DNA from 2 places in the Paraburkholderia sp. RL18-101-BIB-B genome. Region 2 is predicted to be linked to the other one. Evidence: riboswitches for the same ligand, from Rfam matches in the RefSeq annotation. Region 2 holds a riboswitch; the other holds the start of a gene.
The links. Region 2 has a riboswitch for cobalamin ahead of cobG (precorrin-3B synthase). Riboswitches for the same ligand answer to the same signal wherever they lie in the genome.
Positions count from the first base shown of each region.

Region 1: it holds a riboswitch for cobalamin, as region 2 does, so the genes downstream of both, P0D73_RS40500 (TonB-dependent receptor domain-containing protein) here and cobG (precorrin-3B synthase) in region 2, are expected to answer to the same signal.

Region 1 covers NZ_JARESV010000059.1:9,799-17,593, forward strand. Annotated here, with positions in the region: gene lgt (prolipoprotein diacylglyceryl transferase) at 1-365, shown strand, start outside; gene P0D73_RS40475 (SIMPL domain-containing protein) at 477-1,208, opposite strand; gene P0D73_RS40480 (EVE domain-containing protein) at 1,396-1,854, opposite strand; RNA gene ssrS (6S RNA) at 1,962-2,143, opposite strand; gene P0D73_RS40490 (cell division protein ZapA) at 2,270-2,584, opposite strand; gene P0D73_RS40495 (ATPase) at 2,581-2,937, opposite strand; cobalamin riboswitch at 3,145-3,401, shown strand; gene P0D73_RS40500 (TonB-dependent receptor domain-containing protein) at 3,493-5,385, shown strand; gene P0D73_RS40505 (FecCD family ABC transporter permease) at 5,425-6,477, shown strand; gene P0D73_RS40510 (ABC transporter ATP-binding protein) at 6,474-7,313, shown strand; gene cobT (nicotinate-nucleotide--dimethylbenzimidazole phosphoribosyltransferase) at 7,351-7,795, shown strand, end outside.
Region 2 covers NZ_JARESV010000015.1:25,229-33,023, forward strand. Annotated here, with positions in the region: gene cobJ (precorrin-3B C(17)-methyltransferase) at 1-1,674, opposite strand, end outside; gene P0D73_RS21650 (precorrin-2 C(20)-methyltransferase) at 1,662-2,393, opposite strand; gene P0D73_RS21655 (precorrin-8X methylmutase) at 2,394-3,020, opposite strand; gene cobG (precorrin-3B synthase) at 3,013-4,482, opposite strand; cobalamin riboswitch at 4,567-4,745, opposite strand; gene cbiE (precorrin-6y C5,15-methyltransferase (decarboxylating) subunit CbiE) at 4,830-6,254, shown strand; gene P0D73_RS21670 (cobalt-precorrin-5B (C(1))-methyltransferase) at 6,254-7,351, shown strand; gene P0D73_RS21675 (cobalt-precorrin-6A reductase) at 7,348-7,795, shown strand, end outside.

The DNA of each region.
Region 1 (7,795 bases), on a different contig from region 2:
CGCAATTGGCCGCGCAATGGCATCTGAACGAAGTGTTCGCGCAATATCACATGCTGCCGCGCCATCCGTCGGAACTGTATGAAATCGCGCTGGAAGGCGTCGCGCTGTTCTTCGTGCTGTTCTTCTTCTCGCGCAAACCGAAGCCGATGGGCGCGATTTCCGCCGTGTTTCTGATCGGCTACGGCCTCGCGCGCTTCACGGTCGAATTCGCGCGTGAGCCGGACGATTTCCTCGGTCTGCTGGCCATGGGCCTTTCCATGGGCCAATGGCTGTCGCTGCCGATGATCCTCGCCGGTATCGCCATGCTGGTGTGGTCTTATCGCCGCGCACGCCGTGAACCGGCGCAGGCGGTCAGTGCGAGTTGATCTGACTGACCGCTACGTTTTTTTATCGTAGCCAATGAGAAAAAGCCACGGCATGCCATGGCTCTTTCTCTTGCTGCGTCAAAGCACCGCTGCGAGCAGTAAAAAAACGCGTTACTTCATCTGCACCGAGCCCGACACATTCACAGTGACCGTCGACGTGCCGCCTTCGATCGGCACCGGCGCCGAAGCCTTCGCGTCGGCGCCCATGGCGCGTGCGCTCATCATCATCATCGGACGGGGCATCACGCCGTTGTGGCCGACGTTGACCTCGCGAATCGAATAACCGCTGTAGCCGAACGCCTGCGCGGATGAAGCGGCCTGCTCGCGGAACGACTTGATCGCTTCGCCGGTGAGCTTCTGCTCGGCCGCGCGCTGCGCTTCAGGCGAGAGCGAGAACTGCACGTTGCCGACCTGCATGATCGATGCCATTTGACCCGCGAGTTTCGAAACCGCGGCGAAGTCGTGCGATTCGAGCACGATCTCCGTGCGGCCGCGCCATGCGGAAATGCGCCCGTCACGGTCGGTGGACGGATAGATCGAGAACGAACCCGTGCGTGCCGTTACGCCGTTCACACCCTTGGCCTTTTGCAGCGCCGAATCGGCGCGCTGGTTCAGCGTTGCCGTGAGCGCCGACGGATCGCTCGCTTCCTGCTCGTAGAACAGCGTGATATCGACGACGTCTTGCGGCACTTCCGCGCTGGCCTGCGCGTTCAGCGACAGCACGCCGGCCGGCTGATACTGCATGACGCCTTGCGCGCGTGCGCCTGCCGGCGTCAGTGCGAGCGCGGCAGGCGCAGCGCAGACGAGAGCGAAAGCGAGTGCACGTGCGGTGTTTTTCGTCATTGTTGGACTCCTTGCTTGAACAGGTTGTGCACGATCGGGGCAAGCGCCGCGCAATGGCACGGCGTTTGCGAGTCCCGTTTTTGAGTCCGTTAGGCGCTTGTAACCTGAGCTTGGTTCCCCGGTTTGACGTTGCTTTAACGTTTGCGTGTGCATGAATACGCGTTGCGCATCCATCAAGCATGCAAGCTCAAGCGAGCCGCTTGGTGATGAAGCGCCATTCGGCTTCGGTCACTGGCGTGATCGACAGGCGGTTGCCTTTGGCGAGCACGCGCATGTCCTTGAGTTCGTCATGCTCGCGCAGCGCGGCGAGCGGAATCAGCGGGATCTTCTTCTTGAACACCACATCGACGAGCACCCAGCGCGGCGTTTCCTGCGACGACTTCGCGTCGTAGTAGGGACTCTTCTTATCGAACTGCGTGGGGTCCGGATACGCGGTGGACGATACCTCGGCGATTCCCGCGATGCCGGGCTCGGGACAGCTCGAGTGATAGAACAGCACACCGTCGCCGACCTGCATCATGTCGCGCATGAAGTTGCGCGCCTGATAGTTGCGCACGCCGGTCCACGGCAACGTGCGATGCGGTGCGTTGGCGAGATGATCGATGCTTGCTTCGTCCGGTTCGGACTTCATTAGCCAGTAGCGCATGAATCGAATTGAACGTTAAGGGGTTGAAGATGCGGAAGAAACCGGCGTACAAAAAACAGCGCCCAAAGAAAAACGGCACCGAACCGAAGTCCGATGCCGTTCTAAATAAGGTCCCCGCCTTAGCCGCTAGGCCGGCATCCTGAACCGGGGGTTCAGAATTGGTCGCAGTTAGCAACACTTCGGGTACATCAGACAGAGTGACGCGCACACCCGTGCTACAAATTTCCGCAACCGTGCACATGGCATTGGTTCAAGGAATATATGACCTTGGCGAACCAGGCAGGGAAGCTAAACCGATGAAGCTGAACTACCGATTGAACTCAAACGTTTGCTGAATCTTGCACGCCTTGTGCTCACGCACTCCGTTTGAATCCGCTGCCGATCTCAGGACCGGCAGCACGATAACACACGACCCTTACTGCATGCTGTACTGCTCAATCACAGTACCCAGCTGTTCGTTCATTTGATGCATTGTACGCCGGATTTCTTCAGCGGGAAATGCTTCTCCGTGCCTCACGCTCGATTGCAGTCTAAGCAGTTCCGATGCCAGCGACAGCGCAGCCATGACAGCAATGCGATCCGTGCCGCGCACGTTGCTGTTATTGCGGATCTTCGACATTTCGGCGTCGACGCGTGCGACCGCTTCGAGCAGCGCCGCTTCCGTTTCCGGCGAGCAGGCGAGGCGATAGGGCACGCCGAGAATCGATACTTCGATCTGCTTGGTGGTCATGCATTTTCTCCGTGGCGGGTCACGTCGCTCTCAGCTTCGACTTCGTGCTGAGCCGGCTCGAGCAGATCGAGCTGGTTGTCCGGCTCGCTGTTCGCGCGGGCACGCGGCAGCTTCTCGAGAATCGCATTCAGGCGTACCTGTGCGTCGTCGATCTTCGCCGATAGCGCGTCGCGTTCCGCCTGCAGCGCGTTACGTTCCTCGCGCAGCATCGCAAGTTCCGTGCGCGTGGCTTCGACTTCGGCGCGCGAGTGGGCGAGCTGCTCTTCGAGCGCGAGTCGCGCTTCATTGTGGCGTTGGCTGATCGCAATCAGCTTGCCGATATTCTGTGAAAGTGTTTCGAGTTCGGTGAGCATGTGCTGCGTCCTCTAAAGACATCGCATTTTAGCGCGGAATGTCGCAGGTTCCGACAATTGTCTCGTTTCGAGACGTAACAACATCGCTTTGTGCAGGCTTTTATCGACCATATGATGAAAAAGTACTCACGCGTCGGACAATAGCCTGCACTTAACAGAACAGATGGCCCACGGTCCCGGCATTGTTGACGGACCCCGAGGCCGCTCCTAAACTTGCCGCACTCTGGTGCCCGCGTGCGCTTTTCAACGGCGCGCGCAGTTAAACGGGAAGCAGGGCGCGCCGTTCACGTGAACGCGTCAACCTGCGCTGCCCCCGCAACGGTAAGCGACCGCATTCGTCATGCAAGTCGATTCTGATCGCGTGTTGGAAGTTCAACTCGCGAGTGTGCCACTGCGCGTCACGCGTGGGAAGGCGGAATCGATGTGTCGCCAGCCCGGATACCGGCCAGAGGGAGAGGCACGTCACGCGCGAAAATGTTAAATACGCGGGCGCCTCGTTACGCATCGGCCTGCGGGGAAGCGGGCCGCGCACGCTATCCACAGGACTTTCATCCCATGCTGTCCCCCTTCGCCCGCGCGGCGTTGCTCGCCTTCGCGGGCCTGCCGATCGTCGTGCCTGCGCAAGCTGCTCCTTCATCTTCTTCTTCGTCCTCGGCGGCGGATTCATCGGCCGCCGTGCCGTCTTCGGCGGTGCTGTCGCCCGTGGTGGTGACCGCGGAGCGCGGGCCGCAAGCACTCGCCGATGCGATCCCGCAGACGTCGCTGTTCGATCAGCAGGATATCGCCGACACCACCGCGACCGATTTGCCCGGCCTCCTGCAACTCGCGCCCGGCGCGCAAATCTCGCGTACAGGTGGCCCTGGTTCGACGACCAGCCTCTATTTGCGCGGCGCGTCGTCGACGCAATCGCTGCTGCTGATCGACGGCGTGCGGGTCGATTCGGTGAGCCTGGGTGCGCCGCAACTCGCGCAGATTCCGCTCGACCAGATCGATCACGTCGAGGTGGTGAACGGCAACGTGTCGGCGTTGTACGGCTCGGGCGCGATTGGCGGCGTGGTGCAGGTATTCACGAAAGAGGGCGGTGACCACCCGCCGCGTTTCAATTTTTCGCTGGGCTACGGCAGCTATCACACGCAGACGCAGCAGGCAGGCGTGAACGGCGCATTGGATAAAGACGGCAAGACGACCTTCAGCATTTCGCTCGCGCGGTCGAAGGACGACGGCTTCTCGTCGCTCAATCCACGTGAGGCGCCCAACGCCAATCCGAATGCGAACGGCTATCTGAACGAGAGCATCTCGGCTTCGCTGCGCCACAAGTTCAACGACAAATGGGATGCCGGCGCCAGCTACTTCCAGTCGAACGGCAACAACAGCTACGACAATGCGTACGGCGTGCCGACCGATCTGAACAACCTGTACAGCAAAGTGCGCCAGGTCTCGGTGTTCGCGAACGGCAGGCTGACCGACTGGTGGACGACGCACTTCATCGTCGCCGAAGGTGACGACCGCAGCGTGTCGAATACCAACGGCGTGTACAACGGCCGCTTCGATACCGACAATCGCCAGTACACATGGCAGAGCGATTTCGCGCTGGCCGCGCAGCAGAAGTTGCAGGTCGGCTATGAGCATCTCGATCAGAGCCTCGATTCGGATACGTTCGCGGCGCCCGACCGGCATGTGGATTCAGGTTTCGTCGGCTATACGGGGCGCTTCGGGCGCAATCAGATTCAGGCCAACGTGCGGCGCGACCAGTATTCCGATTTCGGCGGAGCGAACAGTTACTATCTCGGCTATGGCTTCGACATCACCGGCCATTGGAAGGTGACCGCAAGCTATTCGGATTCGTTTCGCGCGCCCAGCTTCGACGATCTGTACTATCCGTTCAGCGGCAATCCGTCGATCCAACCGGAGCGCAGCCATTCGATCGAAGCCGCGCTGCAGTACGCGTCCAATGCGCTCGGCGTGATGCGCCTGACCGCATTCCAGACGCGCTACGCGAATCTGATTAACTATGAGCAGGTGACGCCCGGTATCTATCTGGCACAGAACGTCGGCCATGCAAAGGTGCAGGGGCTCGAAGGATCGTGGAGCGGCCATGTCGGCAAGACGGACGTGCGCGCGTCGGTGACGCTGCAAAATCCCGTCGACCTCGACAACGATGCCGACCTCGTGCGGCGTGCGCGGCGCTTCGGTGCGCTGACGGTGAACCGCAGCATCGCCGCGTGGCGCGTCGGCGGCGAGTGGATCGTGAGCGGCCCGAGCAATGACAGCAGCGGCAAGCTGGGCGGCTATGGCGTGGTGAATCTGTCGGCGCGCTACAACATCACGAAAGCATGGTACGTGGCCGCGCAAATCCAGAATCTGTTGGACAAGGACTATGAAACGGCCTACTCGTATAACTCGCCGCGGCGCGGTGCGTATCTCACGGTTGGTTGGCAGCAGCAGTGAGCGAGTCGCTTCGCTAAGGTCGTGCGGATGAGCCGACACATGAGCCGACACGCGAGTTCGATGCCCGCGACACTGCGCGTGATGAGCGCGAAGCGCGCGGCCGCGATCTGGCTTGCGCTCGCAGTGATCGCGCTGGCGGTGTTGATGGCGTCGCTTGCGTTGGGCAGCGTGTCGCTTGCGCCGATGCGCGTGCTGGCGGCGCTGATGCCGTCGCATGCGTCGTCTGTCGGTTCTTCTGACTTAGCCGCCGAGATCGTCCGCACGCTGCGCTTGCCGCGCGCAGTGGCCGGTTTCGCCTGCGGCGCGTTGCTCGCGCTGGCCGGCGCGTTGCTGCAAGTGCTGTTGCGCAATCCACTCGCCGAGCCCTACGTGTTGGGCGTATCGGGCGGCGCGGCGACCTTTGCGCTGATCGCGATGATCGCCGGTTGCGCATGGTGGATCGTCGACGCGAGCGCGTTCGCCGGCGCATTCGTGTCGATCCTGCTGGTGCTCGGCCTCGCGCGCCGCGAGTTGTGGCGCGGCGAGCCGCAGGACACGTCGCCGCGCTTGCTGTTGACTGGCGCGGTGATCGCTGCGGGCTGGGGCGCGCTCATTACTTTGCTGCTCAACCTCGCACCCGACAATCGCTTGCGCGGCATGCTGTTCTGGCTGACCGGCGACCTCAACGGCGGCACGATGCCCTGGACGGCGCTCGCCGCCCTCGCTATCGTGCTGGTTGCGATCGTGCCTGTCGCGCCGCGTCTGAATGTGCTGCTGCGTGGCGACGCCGCCGCGCAGGCGTTGGGCGTCGCCGTGATGCCGTTGCGTTTGCGGGTGTATCTGGTGGCTTCGCTGGCAGCGGCCGCGGCGGTGACGACGGCGGGCACCATCGGCTTTGTCGGACTGGTCGTGCCGCACATGCTGCGGCTCGCGTTCGGCAACGATCAGCGCATGCTGCTGCCGGCCGCGGCGCTCGGCGGCGGCGTCGCGGTGATGGGCGCGGACCTGATCGCGCGTACCGTGATCGCGCCGGCGCAGCTGCCGGTCGGCGTGATCACGTCGATGATCGGCGTGCCGGTGTTTCTGTGGATGCTCCTGCACAGGCGCCGATGATGCAAGCTCACTCCATTTCCGAATCCGTCCTCAGCGCGCAACGTTTGACCTTGCGTGTGGGCGCGCGCACTTTGCTCGACGCTTTCACGCATACCTTCTACGCAGGCGAGATCTGGTGCATCGCCGGCCCGAACGGCGCGGGCAAGACAACCTTGCTCTCCACGCTCGCGGGCTTGTTGCAACCGTCGGCGGGACATGTCGAACTCGATGGCGTGCGCCTCGCCGACTGGCCGCCGCTGCCGCTCGCGCAACGCCGCGCGCTGATGCCGCAAAACGCGCCCGACGCATTCAGCGCGAGCGTGCTCGATATCGTGATGCTCAACCGCTTCCCGCATCTCACCGGCTGGGGCTGGGAGCGCGAAGCTGATCGTGAAGCGGCGCACGCGGCGTTGGACTTGTTGGGCCTCGCCGCGTTCGCCGCGCGTGATGTGCTGTCACTCTCCGGCGGCGAGCGGCAACGCGTGGCGCTGGCGGCGGTGCTATGCCAGGAAGCGCCGTTGCTGCTGCTCGACGAGCCGTTGTCGCATCTCGATCTGCATCATCAGATCGACTGCCTCGAGGCGTTGGCCACGTGGACGCGCGAGCCTCGGCGTACAGTGATGTTTTCATGTCACGACCTGAACCTCGCGCGCCGCTTCGCCACGCATGCGCTGCTGCTCGACGGCGCGGGCGGCGCGTATGCCGGACCGGTGCACGACGTGTTGACGCCCACGCTGGCGAGCCGCGCATTCGGCTATCCGTTGATTCTGATTCGCGACGGCGAACACGAGGCGCTGATTCCCGCGCCGCGCGCGCGTCACGGATCGCCTGCCGGACATGACACGCCGGCAAGCTGATCGCTTCATTCCCACATTCTCTTTCAGACACACGCTCATGACTTCTTTGCCACGCTTGCCCGGATTGCCCGAAGTCGAACCGCTCGATCAAACGCTGCGTGACGAGCTGCAGCACATCATCGATACCAAGACGAAGCCGCCCGGCAGTCTCGGCCGGCTCGAAACGCTCGCGTGTCAGATGGGCCTGATTCAGCGCACGACGCGTCCCACCGTGACGCGCCCGGCGATGATCGTCTTCGCCGGCGATCACGGTGTCGCCGAAGAGGGCGTGAGCCCTTATCCGCAGGCGGTGACCGCGCAGATGGTCGTCAACTTCCTCGCCGGCGGCGCGGCGATCAATGCGTTGAGCCGCGTCTCGGGCATCGAGCTCGAAGTCGTCAACGCGGGCATTGCGACGCCGTTGCCGTCGACGGCGGGTCTCGTCGACATTCCCGTCGCGGCCGGCACGCGCAATTTCGCGCGCGAGCCGGCCATGAGCCGCG
Region 2 (7,795 bases):
TTCGGCCACGTTGCCAAACCGCCGCGTCGTCGACGACCCCACGATCACCATCGTGCGCATATCCACATCGGACGAGCGCAGTTCGCCTAGCGTGATCGTCCTCAGCGTGCTGCCGGGTCGACCGATGTCTCGGCCCAGCACCACCTGAGTCTGCGCCGCACGATACTCCCGCACGATATCCAGCGCTTTATCCAGCTGCCACGGCCGTGAGCGCGAAATCGGGTTATAGAACGCCATCACCAGGTCCGCTTCGGCCGCATGCCTGAGGCGCTTTTCGATGATCGTCCAGGGCTTCAGATTATCGGACAGCGACAGCACGCAGAAGTCGTGACCCAACGGCGCACCTGCTTGCGCCGCCGTTGCCATCGCCGCCGATACACCTGGCACGATCACCAGTTCGACCGCCGCCCAATCCGCGTTATCCGACGACTCCAGCGCTTCGAGTACCGCCGCCGCCATCGCGAACACCCCCGGATCGCCCGAGGACACCATGACTACCGCGCGTCCCTCGCTCGCCAGTTCGAACGCATGCCGCGCGCGTTGCATTTCCTCGCGATTGTCCGTGCCGTGAACGCGCTGGTCGGCGCGCAACGGGCCGGCCATCTTTACGTAGGTGTCGTAGCCGAGAATATCGGTGGCAACGTTGAGCGCCGTGCGAGCGGCCGGCACCATCAGATCGGCGCTGCCGGGCCCGAGACCGATCACGGTCAGGCGGCCACGCTTGCGGCCGATCGTGTCCGCATCGATGGCGAGCGGCGCCAACGCCAGCGCGACGCCTGCAACTGCATCGTTGTGCAACGTCTCGTAGGGAATGCGCAGCGCGGCGTGCAGCAGGTTGGCAGGCGGCTCGCCATCTTCGGGGCGTGCCAGCGCGAAACGCAACGGCACGTCCAGGTTCGCCGCGGCTTCGGCAAGTGCCGGGTCCGCCATGCGATCAGAGGATGCCAGCAAGGCCGCGAGCGACAGCGGCGCGAGACCATGCGAGTCCAGTGCCTCGCGCACGCGCGCCACGATGTCGCCATCCACGCCCGTCACCGCCGCGACCACGCTGCGAGGATGAATCACCAGTTCATCCTCGCGTCCGTCCCATGCTCGCGGCGTCACGCGAATCGCAAGACGCGCCGAGGCGGAGCGGGGTAGTTGCGTGTCGTCGAGCCACGGCGCTTCGCCTTCGATGCGCGTGCTTTCGCCGGCCAGAAGGTCCGACACGAAGCGCTTGCCTTGGCCGATGTCGGCGAGCGTATAGCCGTCGGGCGGATTGAGCACGCAGGTGCCGAAACGCAATTCGCCGCTCGTCGTGATGGCGGCCGGCACGGCCAGCATCGCGGCAATTTCGCGCGCCATCAGGTTGACGCCGGCGAGACCGCCGAGCAGCGGCACGACCGCGCTGCCGTCTTCGGCAGCGGCCAGCACCGGCGGCTCGACGCCCTTGTTCGACAACGATGGCGCGAGGCAACGAATCACGATCCCTGTCGCGCACAACGCGACGATCGGCGTGCCGCGCGCATACAGTTCCCGCAGATGCGCGCCGAGTTCGTTATACGACACGTCCGCTTCGACGCGTCCTTGCAACGCATGCACCTGGCTGCCGGCATACAACGCCTGAATGCGCCGCGCCGTCGCCAACGCGCCCGTGCCGAGAATCACGATCGCGGGCGCGCTTATCCTTGCCATTTTTCCCCCGGCACCACGAGCAACGAGAAATACGGCGACGCCATCGGATCCACTTCGGCGAGCGGCACGATGCGTTGATTGCCCATCGTTGCGCGTTCGACGTAGAGCGCGCGGTCCGCGAGACCGAGTTCGCCGAGCACGCGCCGCACCTTGTCGAAGTTGCGGCCGAGTTTCATCACGACGGCGGCGTCGGCATCGGCGAGACGCCGGCGCAGTTCGTCTTCCGGCAACACGCCCGAGAGCACCGACAGGCTCTGGTTGCGATACACCAGCGGTGCGCCGAGCACGGCGGCGCCGCCGAGCATCGAGCAGACGCCGGGCACCACTTCACTTTCGTAGCGCGCCGCAAGGCGATCGTGCAGATACATGTACGAGCCGTAGAAGAACGGATCGCCCTCGCAGATCACCGCGACGTCGCGGCCCGCATCGAGGTGAGCGGCGACGACTTCCGCGGCGGTGTCGTAGAAGTCGGCGATGATCGCTTCATACGAAAGCGGCGGTTCGAGCGCCTCCGTCGTGACGGGATACACCAGCGGCAGATGCTGTTGCGCGTCGTGCAAATGCGCCTCGATGATGCTGAACGCGTTGCCTCTCTTGCCCTTGGCGACGAAGTACGCGACCACCGGCGACGCCTTCAGCAAACGCAGCGCTTTCAGTGTGATGAGTTCCGGGTCGCCGGGGCCGACGCCGAGTCCGAACAAACGTCCTTGCGCCGTCATTTATTCGACCTCCGTGGCCAGCGCGTTCACCGCGGCTGCCGCCATCGCGCTGCCGCCGCGCCGGCCATGCACCACCACGTAGGGCACGCCGCGGCTGTCGTCCGCGAGCATGGCTTTGGATTCGGCCGCGCCGACAAAACCCACTGGAAAGCCGAGAATCAGCGCGGGTTTGGGCGCACCGGCGTCGAGCATATCGAGCAGATGAAAGAGGGCGGTCGGCGCATTGCCGATCACCACGACGCTGCCCCCCAGATGTGGCCGCCACAATTCGAGCGCCGCCGCCGAGCGTGTATTGCCGAGTTCGCGTGCGAGCGACGGCACGTCCGGATGCGCGAGCGTACAGATGACTTCGTTGTGCGCCGGCAGCCGCGCACGCGTGATGCCTTGCGCGACCATGCCGGCATCGCACAGGATCGGCGCGCCTTGCGCGAGCGCCGCGCGGCCCGCTGCGCCCGCGCCTGCGGACGATTGCAGATCGTCGATCACGTCGACCATGCCGCATGCGTGGATCACGCGCACCGCGAGTTTCTCGAGGTCGGCGGGAATGCGCGACAAGTCGGCCTCCGCGCGAATCGTCGCGAAGGATTGGCGATAGATCTCCTGACCGTCGCGAATGTAATCAAGCATCGGTGTCACTCCGGGCGAGGCGTTCGAGCATGTCGGCGGCCTGGCCGATCGTCAGTTGGCGCGCGACGCACTGGCCGAAACCGGGCTGGCCGTCGCGTCGATAAAGGTCATAGAGGCCGGGCGCCGCGGCGAGCAGCGTGTACGGCGCGCAATGCGCGGCGGCGCACGAGCGCGAGCAGCCGCTCAGATGCACGTCGACGTCCGCAGGCAGGCGGGCCGCGAGGCGCAGCGCGTCGGACTTGGTGTCGGCGAGGCCCTTCGCGCAGCCGCTCGATCCGGCGCAAGCGATCAGGCGCGTGATGGCTTGCGCGGGATCGCAGGCGAGACCGAGCGTGTTCAGACCGGACAGCACTGTCGGGACGGCGTGCGTGGCGATGTCGGGTAGCAGCACGCTTTGCCAGGGTGTTAGGCGAAGCGTGCCGTTGCCGTGCTGTTGCGAAAGTGTCGCGAGGCCGTTAAGGGTGTCGGCGTCGAGGCGTCCGAGCGACGGCTGGCCGCCGACGTGCCAGGTTTCGGGCACGCGTTGAGCGTGGGCGCCGAGGCGGAGGCTGGCGTCGGCCGGTGCAACGCGATGCCACTTGGCCAGCTTCGCGTTTTGCGTCAGTGGGAAGTCGAGATATCGCTGAGCGTGACTCAGTACAGCATTGACGGAATGCGCGGCTAGCAGATGGCGCATGCGCGTGGCGTCGGCGGAAGCGAGGTCGAGGAATGTGAGGAGCAGCGCGCGGACTAGTGCGGTGACTTGCGAAGGAAGTATCGCGGCTAATGCGCCTGTGCCGTCTGCGCGGGGCTTTTCCGGTGTGATGCGCTCGTTGTGTGCTAAAAAGCCAGCAGACTCGCTAACAGGCGGACAACCCGCCAACCCGAACACGAGCCGCACGCCATCCGCCTCTTGCGATACCGCCAGCCACACATCGTGCGGATGATCCACTCTCGCGAGCCGCTCGCCGCCGTCCAGCAGCAGCGCGAATTTCGGCGATAGCGCCGCGAAACGCGCTTCGCTTTGCAGCATCGTGAGCAACTCGGCGCATAGCGGGCGCGTGTCGAACAGGGCGAACGGATCGCGTCCGGCAGCGGGGCTGATCATTACGTTGCGCACGTCGTCGGCTGCGGCTGCGGCGAGTACGTCCGCAGCGCTCCCCGCGCCGGTCGCCGGCATCGGCCCGAGACCCGCATCGACCAAAGCCGCAATCAACGCCGCCTCGTCACCGCGCTTCACCCCACGCACCTGCACATTCGCCCGATTGGTCAGCTCGATCACCCCGGCCGCGTACCGTACGCTGGCCTGCGCGATCGCCCGAGCCTGCGCCGCGCTCAACTCGCCACCGGGCAACTTGATCCGGCAAATCCCGCCATCGCGCGCGGCGACGATGCGCAGCAGCCCCGGACACGCCGAGGGCCGCAGCGTGAGAGCCGCGTCGGACAAAACGGTGGAAGGCGAAGCTTGATTCAAGACGGACACCGGGTTTAGCGTCGCGCGACGGCCCGAGCATGCCGTGAGGCGGGCATTGCTGCGGCATCGGTACACCCCGCCCGATGTTGGCTGGCACGAACAGTCTCGCCGGCAGGTCTCCTGGCTGGCAGGTCGTGGTCCACCGCGGCCTTCCCGGTCGAACCAGTGGCGTGGAGCGCAGGCGGACTCGCTGCATACAGTTGCGGGGGCAGCCACAGCGGCACTGTGTTCCCTCTTCGGCCCCGAAGGGCACCGGCGGCTGTATTATGCCTTTTTTCGAACAGCACAACGAGGCTGGACGCTTTGATCGGCGTGGCACAGCGCATTATTTGAAGACACAGAATGAGGATGGATGCATGCCGGCGTGGCTGACGGTGGTGGGCATAGGCGACGACGGCTTCGCCGGTTTGGGAAGGCCCGCGCGGCGTGCTTTGCTGGAGGCATCAGTGGTGTACGGCGGCGAACGCCATCTGGCGATGCTGCCCGCGCGCTTCGCCGCGCGCCGTGCCGCGTGGCCGCGTCCGTTCGATCTCGCGCCGCTGCTCGCCGAGCGCGGTGGCGCCGTGTGCGTGCTGGCGAGCGGCGACCCGATGCTGTTCGGCGTCGGCGCGACGCTCGCGCGGCAATTGCCGGCGGGGGAGTTGCGGGTGCTGCCCGCGCCGTCGTCGCTGTCGCTCGCGGCCGCTCGCCTCGGCTGGCCGTTGCAGGACGTCGCGACGGTGTCGCTGGTGGGCCGGCCGTTGCCCACGCTGAACGCGCATCTGCACGACGGCGCGCGCCTGTTCGTGCTGAGCGCGGACGGCCGCACGCCCGCAGCGCTCGCGGAACTACTGAATGCACGCGGTTTCGGGGCGACCCGCATGAGCGTGCTGGAACACCTGGGCGGCGAGTTGGAACGGCGCATCGACGGCCGCGCGGATCAGTGGTCCGCGGGCGAGGTGGCCGCGCTGAACCTGATCGCGCTCGACTGCCGTGCCACCGAAGGCGCGCCGCGTCTGCCGCTGACCTGCGGTTTGCCCGACGACGCCTTTCGCCACGACGGCCAGTTGACCAAGCGGGACGTGCGCGCGATCACGCTCGCGCGCCTCGCGCCGACGCCGGGCGAATTGCTGTGGGACGTGGGCGCGGGCAGCGGCTCGATCGGCATCGAATGGATGCGCGCGCATGCCACCTGCCGCGCGATCGCTATTGAAGGACACGCGGAGCGGCAACGCTTTATCGAACACAATCGCGACGCGTTGGGCGTGCCGGGACTGCAACTCGTGGCGGGCCGCGCACCTGAAGCGCTGCAGGGGTTGCCGGTGCCGGACGCCGTGTTCATCGGCGGCGGCGCGACGGCGCCGGGCGTGCTGGAGGCTTGCTGGGCCAGTCTGCGCGAAGGCGGCCGGCTGGTCGCCAATGCGGTCACGTTGCAAGGCGAGGCGGCGTTGGCGGCATGGCGCGAGCGGCATGGCGGGACGTTGACGCGGATCGCGTTGGCGGATGCGCAACCGCTCGGCGGTTTCGACACGTGGCGGCAGGCGTTGCCGATTACGCTGTTGGAGGTGACGAAGCCGGTCGGGGGCGGGGACGTGAACGCCGCTGGAACCGCTAACGCGATTGACGCCGCGACTGCCGAGAGTTTCACGAACGCTACCAACGTTAAGACCGGCACGAACGCCAAGAACGACGCGAACGCCAAGAGTGCCACGAACGCCGTGAGCTCCACGAGTGTCACGAACGAAGCGAAAGCTACGAAAGGCACAATCACCACCAACACCGACTTACCGCAAAAACCCTGATGCGCGAAGAAACGCCCGAACACCCCGCGCCGCTGCGTAGCGGCTACACGACCGGCAGTTGCGCCACCGCGACGTCGCTGGCGGCGGCGCGCCTGTTGCTCGCGGGTGTCGTCAGCGAGGTCGCGGAGATCGTGTTGCCGAAGGGCCAGCATGTGCCGATGCCGCTGGTGTTCTGCCGCCTGATCGACAACGGCAGCGGCGGTGCCGAAGCCGGCACCGTCAAGGACGCCGGCGACGATCCCGACGTCACGCACGGCGCGGTCGTCTTCGCTCGCGTGCGCCTCGTCGCCGAACCGGGCGTGATATTTCGCGCGGGGCCGGGCGTCGGCACGGTGACGCGCGCGGGATTGACGCTGCCGGTCGGCGAACCCGCCATCAACCCGGTGCCGCGCAGAATGATGACCGAGCATCTCGCCGAACTCGCGGCGGAGCATGCGTATGGCGGCGGCTTCGAAGTGACGATCGGCGTGGAAGGCGGCGAAGCGCTCGCGCTGAAAACGATGAACCCGCGCCTCGGCATTCTCGGCGGGTTGTCGATTCTCGGCACCACCGGCATCGTGCGGCCTTTCTCCTGCTCGGCGTATATCGCGTCGATCCATCAGGGTATCGACGTCGCGCGCGCGAACGGCTACACGCATCTCGCCGCCTGCACCGGCAACGCGAGCGAGGACGCAATGCGCGCGCATTACGGCCTGCCGGATATCGCATTGATCGAAATGGGCGACTTCGTCGGCGCGGTGCTCAAGCATATGAAGCGTGCGCCCGTCGAGCGCCTGAGCGTGTGCGGCGGCTTCGGCAAGCTCAGCAAGCTGGCGGCGGGGCATCTCGACCTGCATAGCCGCAATTCGAGCATCGACCTCGAACGGCTCGCGCAATGGGCCGCCGAACAGGGTGCCGACGACGCGCTTCAGGCTGCGATCCGCGCGGCCAACACAAGTCAGCAGGCGGTTGCGCTGGCGCGCGCGCAGCAGGTGCCGCTCGGCGATATCGTCTGCCGGCATGCGCTGGCGGTGGCGCGCGAGATCGTGCCGCCGCAGGTCAACGTCGAAATGTTCGCGATCGACCGCCAGGGCTTGCTGATCGGAGCCGCGCAATGAAGCGGATTCTGCTGCTCGGCGGCACCGGCGACGCGCTGCGGATCGCGCGGCAACTCGGCGCTGATCACGTGTATAGTCTCGCCGGCCTCGGCAAGGTGCCGGACGATCTGGCGTGCACGGTGCGCGTGGGCGGCTTCGGCGGCAGCGAAGGCATGGCACGCTACATCGAAAGCGAAGGCATTGGTCTCGTGATCGACGCGACACATCCCTATGCCGCGCAGATCAGCGCGAATGCGGCGCAGGCGAGCCGCGCCATGCGCGTGCCGTATTGGGCGCTCCGCCGCCCGGCCTGGCAGCCGCAAGCCGGCGACGACTGGCGCATGGTCGGCAACTGGAACGAGCTCACGGATGCGCTCGCGCCGTTCAGAAAGCCGCTCTTCACGCTCGGCCGCGAGCCGCTCGCGCATCTCGACGAGATTCCCCCGCATCAGTTCTGGATCGTGC